2 regions of the Kribbella italica genome follow, and region 2 is predicted to be linked to the other one. Evidence: riboswitches for the same ligand, from Rfam matches in the RefSeq annotation. Region 2 holds a riboswitch; the other holds the start of a gene.
What was found. Region 2 has a riboswitch for FMN ahead of ribB (3,4-dihydroxy-2-butanone-4-phosphate synthase). Riboswitches for the same ligand answer to the same signal wherever they lie in the genome.
Positions count from the first base shown of each region.

Region 1: another riboswitch for FMN. It lies ahead of ribD (bifunctional diaminohydroxyphosphoribosylaminopyrimidine deaminase/5-amino-6-(5-phosphoribosylamino)uracil reductase RibD); the one in region 2 lies ahead of ribB (3,4-dihydroxy-2-butanone-4-phosphate synthase).

Region 1 is NZ_JACHMY010000001.1:3,936,821-3,944,303, forward strand. Features, by position in the region: gene HDA39_RS18195 (nitronate monooxygenase) at 1-284, opposite strand, end outside; gene ribH (6,7-dimethyl-8-ribityllumazine synthase) at 358-828, opposite strand; gene HDA39_RS18205 (bifunctional 3,4-dihydroxy-2-butanone-4-phosphate synthase/GTP cyclohydrolase II) at 829-2,061, opposite strand; gene pnuC (nicotinamide riboside transporter PnuC) at 2,065-2,736, opposite strand; gene HDA39_RS18215 (riboflavin synthase) at 2,733-3,356, opposite strand; gene ribD (bifunctional diaminohydroxyphosphoribosylaminopyrimidine deaminase/5-amino-6-(5-phosphoribosylamino)uracil reductase RibD) at 3,357-4,385, opposite strand; FMN riboswitch at 4,505-4,636, opposite strand; gene HDA39_RS18225 (DUF2891 family protein) at 4,697-5,659, opposite strand; gene HDA39_RS18230 (5-oxoproline transporter, DUF979 family subunit) at 5,659-6,636, opposite strand; gene HDA39_RS18235 (5-oxoproline transporter, DUF969 family subunit) at 6,633-7,349, opposite strand.
Region 2 is NZ_JACHMY010000001.1:4,120,885-4,128,367, forward strand. Features, by position in the region: gene HDA39_RS19060 (sugar-binding transcriptional regulator) at 114-1,121, opposite strand; gene HDA39_RS19065 (glycoside hydrolase family 140 protein) at 1,149-2,636, opposite strand; FMN riboswitch at 2,693-2,826, shown strand; gene ribB (3,4-dihydroxy-2-butanone-4-phosphate synthase) at 2,932-3,555, shown strand; gene HDA39_RS19075 (transketolase family protein) at 3,539-4,507, opposite strand; gene HDA39_RS19080 (transketolase) at 4,504-5,382, opposite strand; gene HDA39_RS19085 (sugar phosphate isomerase/epimerase family protein) at 5,379-6,374, opposite strand; gene HDA39_RS19090 (carbohydrate ABC transporter permease) at 6,381-7,277, opposite strand; gene HDA39_RS42390 (ABC transporter permease subunit) at 7,274-7,483, opposite strand, start outside.

The sequences.
Region 1 (7,483 bases), 180 kb from region 2:
CCGTACGGCGCACCTTCGTCGGCCAGCTCCTCGGCGTACCGCCGAAACTCAGCCTCGGTCAACGTCGACGGCCCCGGCACGAACAGGTTCACCCCGAACGGCACCCCAGCGCCGCCGAGCTCGGCCATCTCCGCACCCAGCGCCTCCGGCGTCTTGTAGCCCCCGGCAAGAAACCCGAGCCCACCCGCCGAAGCAACCGCCGCAACCAGTGCCGGCTTGGTCGCCCCACCAGCCATCGGCGCACCGATCACCGGCACCTCCGACGCCGTCCACGCACCAGTCATTCCCCGAATCCTCTCCCACACCTTTCGAGTACCAGCCCTCGATCGGTGGCCGGTACTCGAAAGGTCCTGACGATCACAGGCTCTTGATCGCCGCCAGCGTCACCAGCGCCGCCTGCGTCGACTCGTACCCCTTGTCCTCGCGCGAGTCCGGCAGCCCGGCCCGATCCAGCGCCTGCGGGTCGTTGTCGCAGGTCAGCAGCCCGAACCCGACCGGTACGCCGGTACTCAGGCCGACCTCCATCAACCCGTTCGTCGCCGCCTGGCACACGTACTCGAAGTGCGGCGTGTCACCCCGGATGACGACGCCCAGCGCCACCACCGCGTCGTACCCGGCCTTCGCCGCGTGCAGTGCCGCGACCGGCAGCTCGAACGAGCCCGGGACGCGGATGATCGAGTAGTCGGTGACGCCCGACTCGTCCAGCGCCCGTACGGCGCCCGCGACCAGCGCGTCGGTCACCTTCGGGTGCCACTGCGCGGCGACGACCGCGACCCGGGCGCCCTCCACCCGCGGCGTCTCGATCGTGGGTGCTCCACTTCCCGACATCTACTGAACTCCCTTTTCGTCCGTGCCGGTGGGCAGGTGGTGGCCCATCCGGTCGCGCTTGGTGCGCAGGTAGCGCAGGTTGTGCTCGGTCGGGTCGATCGAGATCCCGAGCCGCTCGACGACCTCGATGCCGTAGCCCTGGACGCCGGCCAGCTTGTCCGGGTTGTTGGTCAGCAGCTTGGCCGACTTGACGCCGAGGTCGGCCAGGATCTGCGCGCCGGTGCCGTAGTCGCGGGCGTCGGCGGGCAGCCCGAGGTCCAGGTTCGCGTCGACCGTGTCCCGGCCCGCGTCCTGCAGCTCGTAGGCCTGCAGCTTGTGCAGCAGGCCGATCCCCCGGCCCTCGTGACCGCGCAGGTAGACCACGACGCCGCCTTCGGCCGCGACCTGCCGCATCGCCTCGTCGAGCTGCGGACCGCAGTCGCAGCGCAGCGAGCCGAACACGTCGCCGGTCAGGCACTCCGAGTGCAGCCGGACCAGCGTCGGCCCGTCGCCGATCTCGCCGCGGACCAGCGCCAGCTGCTCCGACCCGTCGACGGTGTTCCGGTAGCCGTGGGCAACGAAGTCGCCGTACCGGGTGGGCAGGGTGGTGGTCGCGACCCGCTCGATCTGGCTCTCGGTCCGCCGCCGGTACGCGATCAGGTCCGCGATCGAGACCAGCACCAGGCCGTGCTCGTCGGCGAACGCCCGCAGCTCCGCGCCGCGTTTCATCGACCCGTCGTCGTTCACCAGCTCGGAGATCACCGCGGACGGCCGCAGCCCGGCCATCCGGGCCAGGTCGATCGACGCCTCGGTGTGCCCCGGGCGCACCAGGACGCCGCCGTCGCGCGCCCGCAGCGGGAACACGTGCCCCGGCTGCACCAGGTCGAACGACTCCGACGCGGAGTCGGCCAGCACCCGGATCGTCCGGGCCCGGTCGGCCGCCGAGATCCCGGTCTCGATGTGGTCGCGGGCGTCGACCGAGACCGTGTACGCCGTGCGCAGCTTCTCCCGGTTGTGCGGGGTCATCAGCGGGATGCCCAGCCGGTCCAGCTCGGCGCCCTCCATCGGCACGCAGACGACACCCGAGCTGTGCCGGATCAGGAACGCCAGCAGCTCCGGCGTCGCCTTGGAGGCGGCGAAGATCAGGTCGCCCTCGTTCTCCCGGTCCTCGTCGTCGACCACGATCACCGCGCGGCCGGCGCGGATCTCGTCGATCGCGTGCTCGATCGTGTCGAGCTTCAGTACCTCGCCCATCGTCTAACCCACCACCACTGGTTCGGGGGTGACCGCTACGGTCTCCCGCTGGTTGATCCGCCACCACGCCGCGAACCCGAGCACGCAGAACAGTCCGTAGACGACGTACATCGCCGCCGACGGGTAGAACTTGGCCTGGATCAGCAGCGGGACGCCGACGACGTCCACCGCGATCCAGACCAGCCAGAACTCGACGAACCCGCGGGCCATCCCGTACGTCGCCAGGATGGACCCGGTCAGGATCCAGGCGTCCCACTGCGGACCCCACGAGCCGAGCTCACGCAGGACGAAGTACCCGATCACGTAGAGCACGACGGCCGCGCCCAGCATCTCCAGGCGCTGCCGGGCCGTGGCCCACCGCGGCTGGACGCCGGTCTTGGCGCCGCCGTGACGGGTCTGGTACCAGCGGTACCACCCGTACAGGCTGACGAGCGCGAAGAAGACCTGGCGGCCGGCCTGGCCCCAGAGGTCCTTGTCCTGCGGGGTGTCGAACAGCCCGCCGACGAAGACCGTGAACAGCAGCACGTTGCCGACGATGCCGATCGGCCACGCCGACACCAGCCGGCGCATCCCGAACAGGGCGCTGGCCAGGCCGAACACGTTGCCGACGATCTCCCGCACCAGCACCGGCGAACCGGCGATCGTGACCTGCTCGTGCAGCAGCCAGTCGATCATTCGTTGCCTCCGACAACAGTCTTCGGGGCGGTCAGCAACCGCTCCACGTACTTCGCGATCACGTCGACCTCGAGGTTGACGGTGTCGCCGATCTTGTTGCGGCCGAGCACGGTGAGCTCGAGCGTGGTCGGGATCAGGCTGATCCCGAAGGTCGAGGTTGCGTCGTCGACGTCGGTGACGGTCAGCGAGACACCGTCGACGGCGATCGAGCCCTTCTCCGCGACGTACTTGAGGATCTCCGGGCCGGCCGCGATTCGGACGACCTCCCAGTGCTCGGCCGGCTCGCGGCTCGCGATCGTGCCGACACCGTCGACGTGGCCCTGGACGATGTGGCCGCCCAGCCGCGCGTGCGCGGTGACGGCCCGCTCCAGGTTGACGGTCGAGCCCTTCTCGACACCGCCCAGGCTGGTCCGGCGGAGCGTCTCGCGCATCACGTCGGCGGTGAAGGTGCCTGCACCGGTCTCGACCACGGTCAGGCAGCAGCCGTTGACCGAGATCGAGTCGCCGTGGCGCGCGTCCTCGGTCACCTTCGGGCCCCGCAGGGTGAGCCGGGCCGCGTCGCCTTCCAGCAGGTCGAGCGACTCGACGGTTCCCAGCTCTTCGACGATTCCGGTGAACATCTACTTCCCTCCCAGGGGGGTCAGGGTGAGCCGGACGTCGTCGCCGAGGCGAGTGACGTCCGCAAGGGTGAAGCGCCGCAGGTGGTCGATAGATTCCGCGCCGAGGTCGCCGACGGCGGAGAAGCCCGATCCGAGCAGCGCCGGAGCGACGTACGCGACGATCTGGTCGACCAGTCCGGCGCGCAGGAAGGCGGCGGCCAGCGTCGGCCCGCCCTCGAGCCAGAGGTGGCGGATCTGGTGGTCGTCGAGCTGCCGGAGCACCTCGTTGGGGTCGTGGGTGGGCAGGAGCAGGGTCTCGGCGCGGTCGTTGCGGACCCGCGCGGTCTCCGGGACGTCCCGGTCGCCGACCACGACCCGCAGCGGCTGGCGGCCGGCCGGGCGGTCGTGCTCGTCGCGCACGGTCAGCTCGGGGTCGTCGTCCAGGACGGTCTGGGTGCCGACGGCGATCGCGTCGCACTCGGCCCGCTTGCGGTGGACGTCCGCGCGGGCGGCCTCGCCGGTGATCCACCGGCTGGTCCGGTCGGGCGCGGCGCTGCGGCCGTCCAGGGTGGTGGCGAACTTCCAGGTCACGAACGGCCGACCGGTCCGGACGCTGTGCAGCCAGACGTGGTTGACCTCCTCGGCCTCGGCCCGGAGTACGCCCTGATCGACCTGGATGTCCTTGGTCCGGAGCTTCTCGCCGCCACCGGCGGCCTGCGCGTTCGGATCCGGTACGGCGTACACGACGCGGCCGATGCCGGCCTCGATCAGCGCGTCGGCACACGGCCCGGTCCGGCCGGTGTGGTTGCAGGGCTCGAGCGTCACGTACGCCGTACCGCCGCGGGCCCGGGGACCGGCCATCCGCAGCGCGTTCACCTCGGCGTGCGGGCCGCCGGCCTGCTCGTGGTACCCCTCGCCGACGGGATGCCCGTCGCGGCCGGTGATCACACAGCCGACGACCGGGTTGGGATGGGTGCTGCCGATCCCGCGGGCGGCCAGCTCGATCGCACGCCGCATCCAGGCCACGTCGATCGGTGAAGCGTTGTTCACGGACGGTCCCTCGTTGTCACGGACGCACCACCGGGGCCATGACAACCGGCACGCGAACCGCCGCCCGGAACGCGACCTCCTACGGCCGCGCACTTCCGCACGTCGGAGCGCACACCGATCGCGTGCGCCTCCCATCCGGACTTTCACCGTCGGTCCTGGAATTCCACCAGGTCAACCGGCCGACGAACTGCATCGACCGGGTCGCGGACTGTCACCGCCGGCTCGGAATTACACCGACCCCGGAGCACGCGAGTGGTTTCACTCGTACCTGAAGTGTACGCCGCTGGTGCGGCGGCGAGTTGTTGCTTCCGTCACCTGGACGGTCCCACCAGCGCGCCGCCCTGGGCGAGGTAGGCGAAGGTGGCGAGCCAGTGGTCGTGGTTGAAGTCGCCGCTGGTGACGCTCGGCAGGGCGGCGTCGAGGTGGGCGGCGACCGTCGCGCGGAGGGCTGGTTCTCGCTCGGGCAGGGCGTCGGACAGCGCGGCGAGCTGCCAGGCGCGGGTGAGGTTGAGGCCCTGGAGGTGGCCCTGCCGGCCGTCGACCGGGTAGCGGACCTCGACCGGCCGCAGGGCGGTCAGATCCGGCAGGAAGGCGGGCAGCCATTCGGCGAACTCGTCTTCGGTCAGGACCCGGCGCATCAGGTCGGCCTCGGACAGACCCGGCGACAGGAAGTCCTCGCCGCTCGGCTCCCACTGCAGCGGGTACTCGCGGTCCTCGGCGAACCAGGCGCGCGCCTTGTCGCGGACGGCCTGGGTGAGCTTGTCCTGGCCGAGGGCCTCGGCGGCGTCGTACAGGAGAGCCAGGGCGAACGCCGAGTTCGAGTGGACGCCCGAGCGGACCGGGCGGGCGGCTCCCTGTAACCACTCCAGGCTGAGGTCGACGATCGCGTCGACCAGCGGGCTCATTGCCTCGGACCACCTGGCCGCGTCCGGGCTCTGACGGACGGCCGCGGCCAGGACGAGCGCCCACGCCCAACCGTACGGGCGCTCGAACGACGGCGAGCTCCGCAGGTACGCCGCCTCGGCCGCGAGTGCGTCGGCGGTCAGGTTCTGGTCGAGCGCCTTGCGGATCGGCTCCGGATCAGTGGCCTCCGGCAACAACCGCACCAGCAACCAGTGCATGTGCACACAAGAGTGCCAGTCGTACGACGTGTGGAACGCCGGGTGCAACTCCCTGACGCTGTAGGCCCTGGCGTCGCGCGCGACGTGGTCGAGCTGGTGCGGCGACTCGGTCCGCAGGTTCTGGAGTGCGATCTCGACGTACCGCTGACTCATCACAGGACTCCGAACGCGAGGAAGTACATCAGGAAGATGTTGCAGACCAGCAGCGGGAGCGCGGTCGGCAGCTGCGCCTTGATCGCCCCGTACCGGCTCTTCATGTCGAGCAGCGCGGCCGGGACCAGGTTGAAGTTCGCGGCCATCGGCGTGGTCAGCGTTCCGCAGAACCCGGCCAGCATGCCGATCGCGAACACCGTCGCCGGGTTGCCGTCGAAGGTCTGCACCAGCACCGGGTAGCCGATCGCGGCGGTCATGATCGGGAACGCGGCGAACGCGTTGCCCATGATCACGGTGAACAGCGCCATCCCGAGGCAGTACACGACGACCGAGCCGAACAGCGATCCTTCCGGCAGCACGTGCGTGGTGACCTTGCCGACCGCCGTACCGACGCCGGCGTCGGTGAACAGCCGGCCGAGCGTGGCCAGCATCTGCGGCAGGACGGCCGCCCAGCCGATCACCTCGAGCAGCCGGTGCCCCTCCTTGAGCGGAGTCAGGACGGACGGCGGACGCAGCATGATCACGCCGACCATCGCCGCCGCGACCGCGGAGACGCCCAGGCCGATCAGCGTCTCCGAGCCCTTCTCCAGCAGGGGCTGGTCGCCGGCTTTGATCTTGGCCAGCCCGACCGCGAAGATCAGCGCGCCGAGCGGGATCACCAGCGGCGGAACGAACAGCTTGTTGCCGAACCGCTGGGCGGCGGCCGCCTTCTCGGCCAGGCTCGTGGACACCTCGGTGCCGCGACCGAGCTGCCCGGTGCCGACCAGGACGGTCATCGCGATCACGACCAGCCCGAGCACCCAGGCCGGGGCGGTCTTGTTCACCACGAAGGTGCTGTAGCCGAAAGACGCGCCGAGCAGACCCCAGAAGGCGGCGCTTCCGTACCGCTTGCTGTTGCTGCGGTCGCGCAGGGTCAGGACCGCTCCGAAGAGGAAGAGCAGACCGCACAGCCAGTAGAACCACTCGACCTTGATCACCGGTCCGCCTCCTTCTTCTTGAGGGCCGGCGGCGGACCGTCGACCGCCATCAGGCGGTCGAGCTGGCGATCGAAGTACAGCATCCGGCCGCCGTGGATCAGCAGAGCGCAGACCGCGGTCGGGATCGCCCACAAGGCGACGTGCAGGGCGTCCAGCTTCAGCCCGTACGTCGAGTCGACGAAGCCGGTGATCAGCAGGATCGAGCCGACCGCGATGAAGACGTCCTCACCGAAGAACACGCCGACGTTGTCCACCCCGGCCGAGTGGCCCTTGATCCGCTCCTGCACCGCCTCGGGCAGCTTCCGCCCGTACCGGCGCTCGGCCGCGCCCTCGGCCATCGGGTAGATCAGCGGCCGGACCGTCTGCGCGTGGCCACCGATCGACATCAGCCCGACCGCGGCCGTCACCTGCCGGATCACCTGGTACGACGCCAGCAGGCGCCCGGTGGTGAGGAAGGTGAGCTTGCCGATCAGCCGCCGCGACTGCTCCTGCAGCCCGAACCGCTCGACCAGGCCGATCACCGGCAGCACCACGATGAACAGCGTCACCGAGCGGCTCCCCGCGAAGCCGTTGCCGAACTCGTTCAGGATCTTGCCCGGACTCAGCCCGCCGAGCAGGCCGGTGGCGATCCCGGCCACCGTGACCACGACCAGGGGGTTCAGGCGCAGGGCGAACCCCACCACCACGAGCAGGACTCCGATCAGGACCAGCACCGCACTGCCTCCGCTTCTGCCGGGTGGTTCGGGCGGTGTGATCGTATACATTGTTGAACAAACCCACAATCAGTTCTTTGTTATGGTGTGACGGTGAGTACGGGAGTCGACGACGACATCTCGGGGTGAGTCCC
Region 2 (7,483 bases):
GCGACAGCCCACCGCACGAAGCGCGCGACAGCACGCGTACCCACCAAGAAGGCGGGCGGGAGCACGCCCCGCAGCGAGCGCCGGCGAACGGAGGGGCACGCGTGGGAGAGGCGTCAGTCGGCGAGCAAGCGCTGGGCCATCGACAGGTCGGTGATGAGGATGTTGACCCAGCCGCCCAGCAGAGCAGCGCGGATGGCCGAGTACTTGCGGTCGCCGCCGGCGACGCCGATGCGGCGGGGGACGGCGAGCAGTTCCTTCGCCGTGACGCCGATGACGCGTTGGTCGAAGGTGGAGCGGACGTGGTGGCCTTCTTCGTCGAAGAAGCGGAAGCAGACGTCGCCGACGGCGCCCAGGCGGCGGAGTTCGTCCTGGTCGGCCTGGGCTACCGCGTTGCCGCTGCGCTGCAACAAAGGCGACGGCTGGAGGCTGCCGATTCCGACGACAGCGTCGGTGAGTTGGCCCCACGTGCCGAGGACGTCGCGGACGGAGACGTCGTTCATCATCGCGCGGCGTACGGCGGGTGTGCCGACCAGACCCGGAGCGGGGAGGTAGACGGGCATCGCGCCGGTGAGTTCGGCGAAGCGGGCAGTGAGGCGCGTGGCCTGCATCTGGACGGCGGCGTCGCCGAGGCCGCCGACGATCTGGACGACCTTCTCGGCGACCGGGACGCTCTTGCGCGGCATCCGGTCGACGGCGCTGATCAGGGTCTCGCTCCAGGACGAGATGCCGATCAGGTGCCCGCCGGTGAGCGTCATGTCGAGGTACGCCGCGGCGCCCGATCCCAGCGCGGGCAGGACGTCCTCGTCCACACCCTCCGCCAGACCACTCGGTCCCACAGACAGACCACCCGTGTCCACGACCACCGCATCCCGCAGCCCGTACCGCCCCTGCAGCTCGTCCTCGAGATCGCTGTGCACCCCGCTCGGCATCGTCACGACGGTGTGCACGATCCCTACCTCGACCGCCTGCTTGAGCATCCGCGACACCCGGGCCTGGGACAGGTTGAGCTCGCTGGCGATGCGTGGCTGCCGGATGCCCTTCTCGTGGTACATCCGGGCCACCTTCGCCAGCAGCCGCAGCTCGTCCAGCCCCGGCTGACGTACGCCACGGTGAGCGCTCATGCGTAGCCCCCTTCGATCAGGACTGGACTATAGGCAGATGTAGACCCGCGGTGCGCCACCAGCATCGGGCAGCGGGTCGCCCGGCGTGTCCCGGCGGCCGGTCGCCACCACCGACCCGTCGCGCGGATCGACGATCCGGTAGTCCAGCGGCACCGAGTCGTCGAACACCATCACCGGTCCCCCGTGCTCGCGATAGACGATCAGCAGACCACCGGCACCGCGCAGCGCGCGCCCCGAGATCACCCGCGTCCAGTCCGGCTGCAGGTCCGCCACCGGCAGCCCGGCCAGCACCCGCCCGACCAGCCCGACGTACGTCGACCCCTCGAAATCCATCGCCTCCCGCCACCCGGCGTCCGGCGCGATGAAGAACGACGAATGCCCCGGCTCCGACGCGTGCAGCCGCCACTGCCACAGACTCCCGGCGCCGTACACGACCCCCATCGTCCCGCCCGCGCACAGGTTGCTCCACGCCTCGTGCCCCTGCCACCACCCATTCGCGACTGAAAGACCGCCGTGCTTCTCGTACGTCGGTTCGCCGTTCGCCACACCCCGTACGGGCTCGTTCCGCCACAGGTCGGCCACCCGCTCGGCCACGTGCTCGCCGGTGTGCCCGGTCTGGCACCACTGGAAGTCAAGCCACTCCGCGTCCTGATGAGCCGACGCGCGGATGTGCGGCCGGTAGTGGATCCCGGTCGGCTGCCCGTAGCAGTCGACCGCGTGCACCTCGGCGCCCCCGGCCGCGACCTGCGGCTCCAGCCCGGTCCCGTCCCCGCCGACCAGGTAGATCGCCGGTGAGGCGCCGTACCGCGCGACCAGGTAGCGGCAGTACGTCGCATACTCCTCAGCCGGTACGACGGTCCCCGCGACGTCCAGCCCCTTCCAGCCGAACCCCTGGAACACCGGCTGCAGCACCGGCACGATCCCGTGCTCGGCCAGCACCTCCAGCAGCTGATCGAGGTACTGGAAGTACTCCGCCCGAGGCCGCAGCAGGTGCCCGTCAACCAGGTCCTCGAACCCGACGTCGAACCCCTCGTCCGCCGTCCGGTCCCGCGGCCCGACCGCGCGCATGTCGGGCTGCACGGACATCAGCAGTACGGCGTTGAAGCCCTTCGCCTGACGATCGGCGGCGTACTCGCGGACCTGCGAGACGGTCGCTCGCCATGGGAGCGCCCACGCCGTGTCGGCGACCAGAAGTGCTGGAGTGCCGTCCGCGTGGACCAGGCTCCGGCCGCCGGGGGACATCTGCCAGAACCCGTGGGAGTAGAACGGATTGGCCTCGCCGGCTGGTACTTGTTGGACGTCAAGCACGCCTGAAGAGGAGCCAAAAGTCCAGCGCCATTCCCCTGGCGTCGGCGCGGCGAAGCGCACCCTCCACACGCCGTCCCCGTCCCAGAACGCCGGCCTCCGCAGCGTCACCCCGCTCTCGTGCACGAACTCCGCCCACACCTCCGCGCCGTACCGCTCCTCCACGGATGCCGAGAGCTCGACCGACCGCCAAACGGATGAGATGGACATGACACTCCCGGAAACAGTCGAGACGGATACACTGCGCAGTGAATCTGCAAGATCACACACGTGCTCTGGGGTCGGTGAAATTCCGAGCCGGCGGTTAAAGTCCGCGACCCGTACCTCCGCAAGGAGGTCCGGTTGACCTGGTGGAACTCCGGGACCGACGGTGAAAGTCCGGATGGGAAGACGCACGTGGCAGACTTCGCGATGCCTGTCCGGCGCGCGCCCACAAGCGTGCCCCAGAGAGGAGTCGCGGAGCTTGTCGTTGCCCCCGGAGTGCCAGGCCGAGAGGACAGCGACTGTGAGCACCGTGGCGAGCACGACCCGCCTGGACACCATCGACCACGCGATCGCCGAGATCGGGCGCGGGCGCCCGGTGGTGGTCGTCGACGACGAGGACCGCGAGAACGAGGGCGACCTGACCTTCGCCGCGAGCCTGGCGACGCCGGAGCTGATGGCGCTGCTGGTCCGCTACACCAGCGGGTACGTCTGCGCCCCGGCCGCGCCGGAGGTCCTCGACCGGCTCGAGCTGCCGCTGATGGTCCCGAACAACCAGGACAGCCTCCGTACGGCGTACACGGTGTCGGTCGACGCGAGCACCGGCGTCGGCACCGGCATCTCCGCCGCGGACCGGGCGCGGACCGTCAACGTCCTGGCCGACGGCACGGCTCGGCCCACCGACCTGATCCGGCCCGGCCACATCCTCCCGCTCCGCGCGGTCGCGGGCGGCGTCCGGCAGCGGCCCGGTCACACCGAGGCGACCGTCGAACTGGTCCGGCTGGCCGGGCTGCCGCCGGTCGGGGTGATCGGTGAGCTGATGAACGACGACGGCACGCTGATGACCGGCGCCGACCTGCGCGCGTTCGCCGACGCCCACGACTTCGCGATGGTCTCGATCGCCGACCTGGTCACTTTCCTCGGCTGACCAGCGCGCGGGCCGCGGACGCGATACCGTCCGCGGACAGCCCGTACCGGTCCAGCAGGTACGCCGCGGAGCCGGTCGGCGCGAACTCGGGGATCCCGAGGATCGACACCCGCGCCGGATGATGCTGTACGACGGCCTCCGCGACCGCGCCGCCGAGCCCACCCCCGCTCACCCCCTCCTCGGCGGTCACGATCCCGGCCGTCTCCCGCGCGGCCGCGACCACGGCGCCGGTGTCGAGCGGCTTCACCGTCGGCATCGACAGCACCCGGGCCGAGATCCCTTCCGTCGCGAGCTGCTCGGCCGCGGCCAGCGCCCGCCAGAGCACCGTGCCGTTGCTGATCAGCGTCACGTCGTCGCCGGCCCGGACGGTGATCGCCCTGCCCGGCTCGAACGTGTAGTCGTCGGCGTAGATCCGCGGCACGCTCATCCGGCTGACCCGGATGAACACCGGCCCGTCGGACGCGGCCGCCCAGCGCAGCGCCGCCGCGGTCTCGACCGGGTCGGCCGGCACGATGATCGTCATCCCGGAGATCGCCCGCAGCCAGGCGATGTCCTCGATCGAGTGGTGCGTCGGCCCGAGTTCGCCGTACGCGACGCCTGGGCTCATGCCGCACAGCTTCACGTTGGTGTGCGAGTACGCGACGTCCGCCTTGATCTGCTCCAGCGCGCGCCCGGTGAGGAAGCAGGACGCCGCCGACACGAACGGGATCCGGCCGCCGTTGGCCAGCCCGGAGGCGACGCCGACCATGTCCTGCTCGGCGATACCGACGTTGATCAGCCGGTCCGGGAACGCCTTGCGGAAGCTGTTCAGCTTGCTCGACCCGACCGAGTCGTTGACGACGCCGACGATCCGGTGGTCCGCGTGGGCCAGCTCGGCCAGCGTCTCGACGTACGCGTCCCGGCAGTCGTAGCGCGGCCGGTCGGCGATCGAGGGACTGTCGGTGACAGTCATGAGAGCTCCTTGAGTGCTTGGGCGAACTCGGCCGCGTCGGGCACCCGGTGGTGCCAGGCGACGTTGTTGCTCATGAACGAGATCGGGTGGCCCTTGTGCGTGTGGGCGATCACGAAGGTCGGCTTGCCCGGCCGGAACGGTACGGCGGACAGCACGTCGAGCAGCTCGCCGTGGTCGTGCCCGTTCACCTCGACCACCGCGAACCCGAACGCCGCCGCCTTGTCCGGCAAGGGATCCAGGTCGTTGGTCTCCTGGGTGGTCGCGCCCTGCTGCAGCCGGTTCCGGTCGACGATCACGGTCAGCCGGTCCAGCTGGTACTGCGAGGCTGCCATCATCGCTTCCCAGTTGCTGCCTTCCTGCAGCTCGCCGTCGCCGACCAGCACGTACGTCCGCCGCAACGACACGTCGAGCTTGGCCGACAGCGCGTGCCCGACCGCGACCGGAAGGCCGTGCCCGAGCGGACCTGTGTTCGCCTCGACGCCGGCGACCTTGCGCCGGTTCGGGTGCCCGTTCAGCGCCGACAGCGGCTTCAGGAACGTCGCCAGCTCCTCGACGGGCAGGAAGCCGAAGGCCGCGAGCGTCGTGTAGAGCGCGCCCGCGACGTGCCCCTTGCTGAGGATGAAGCGGTCGCGTTCGGGGTCGTCCACCCGGTCCGGCGCGACGTCCAGCACCGCGCCGTACAGGGTGGCCAGGATGTCGATCGACGAGAAGTCGCCGCCGATGTGCCCGGCCCCGGCGTGGTGGACGAGCTTGAGGTCCTGGATCCGGATCTGCCGGGCCGCCTCGGTGATGTGCGCGACCTGCGCCGAGCGGCTGCTGTGGACCGGCAGTCGCCCGAGCACGGGCATCGTCGTGTGCTCGGCGGTCAGTGTCATGCCGTCTCCGCCATCGACGAGAGCAACACCTTCTGGACCAGCCGCTGCGCGGCGAGCGCGTCGTGCGACGCTTGCGCGGCGGCGAGCGCCTCCTCGTCCAGTACGTCGAGCGCGCGGTGCACCGCCTTGAGGAACCGGATCGCCTGCTTCGCCGCCTCGACGCTGTCCTCGCGGAACGGGAACTGGTCGAGCTGCCAGACACCCTCCCAGTTGTTGCGGCGCAGGGTGTGGAAGAACTCGAACGTCTCGACCAGGTGCACCGAGCCGACCACCATGTCGTCGTCCCAGCCGCGCAGGTTGTCGTTCACGTCGATCGCGAACAGCCGGCCGTAGTCGATCGCCAGCTGGGCGGCGTCGGCCGGTGTCTCCTGCCCGTACAGCGAGTGGCCGAAGTCCAGCAGGATCCCCAGGTTGGGCAGGCCGATCTTCTCGATCCCGAGCAGCGTGCGGGCGACGTTCGGGAAGATGATCTTGACCCGCGGCTCGCGCGGTTTGTACTCGATCACGAAGTTGATGTCGGGGTGCGCCGAGACCAGCTCGGTCAGGCCGTCCAGGGCGAGCTTCCAGATGTCGTGGTAGTTCACCTGGAACGGGTAGTCCCAGCCGTCCTGGCCCGGCCAGAGCTTCACGTACGAGCAGCCCAGGTCCTTGGCCAGTTCGGTTGCCTGGTGCAACAACTCGAGCGCCTGCTTGCGGACGCCGGGATCGGGGTTGGTGATCGAGCCCTTGACGAAGTCGCGGGTGTAGATCTCGGGCGTGATCGCGATCGCCTTCAGGTTGTTCCTCGCGAGCGCGGCCTTCACCTCGTCGAGCGTCCCGTCGTACCCGGCGAACGGCCAGTTCAGGTCGACCACGGACAGGTCGCCGACGGCGCCCGCCCGGTCGATCTGTTCCAGCAGCCCGACCGGCGGCCCGTAGCCGTCGGTGGCGTAGCGGTCCTGGTACGTCGCGAAGTGCCAGATCCCCGCACCGAACACCGGCATGTCAGTCATATGGTCCTAACCCTTCAGAGAGCCGGCGGTGAGGCCGCCGACGATCCAGCGCTGCAGGAGCGTGTAGGCGATGAGAATCGGGACGACGGCGATCAGGATGCCCGCCGCCAGCCCGGTGTTGTTGTTGGCGAACTGGCCCTGGAAGTTCAGCAGGCCGACCGGGATGGTCTTGTTCGCGTCGGAGTTGAGCAGGATCAGCGCGAACAGGAACTCGTTCCAGGTCGCGACCGCGTCCAGGATCGCGACCGTCACCAGGGCCGGCAGCGACAGCGGCAGGATCATCGTGAAGAACACCCGCCAGTCGCCGGCGCCGTCGACCTTGGCGGCCTCGATGATCTCGTCGGGGATCTGCCGGAAGAACGACTGCAGCACCAGCACCTCGAACGGGATGCCGAAGGCCAGGTACGGCCCGATCAGCCCGAACAGGCTGTCGGTCGCGCCGGCCGAGCGCAGCATGATGAACACCGGCACGATCGCGATGTAGATCGGGATGGTCAGCCCGAGGAACACGGTGAACATCACCGTCCGGCGGAACTTCATCCGCAGCTTGGCCAGCGCGAACCCGAGCATCGCCGAGATCAGCACGCCGAGCGGCACCTTGATCAGCGCCAGCAGCGCGCTGTTCTTGTACGTCGTGGCGAAGTTGCCGATCCCCCACGCGTCGCCGAAGTTCGACCAGGTGAACTCGTCCGGCCACGACAGCGGCCCGTTGCCGACGAAGTCCGCGAGCGGCCGGACCGCGGTGATCACCAGCAACGCCAGCGGCGAGATCCAGAAGATCGCCGCCACCGCCAGCACCAGTGTGATCACGAGCCCCCGTCGGCCCCGCGACTGCTGGTTCGGCGGTGTGGTCTCCTCGGTGAGCACCGGCGCCTCGACCCGGACCGGCGCGATCGAGGTCATGAGGCCTCCTTGGTCTGCGAGCGGACGTACGGGATGCCGACGGCAACGGCCACCAGCGTGATCACGACCGCGATCGCGGTGCCGTACCCGGCTTCGTAGTACTGGAAGACGTTGAAGTACATCCACGTCCCCATCACCTGCGTCGACGTCCCCGGTCCGCCGTACGTCATCGCGTAGATCATGTCGAAGACCTTGAACGAGTCGAT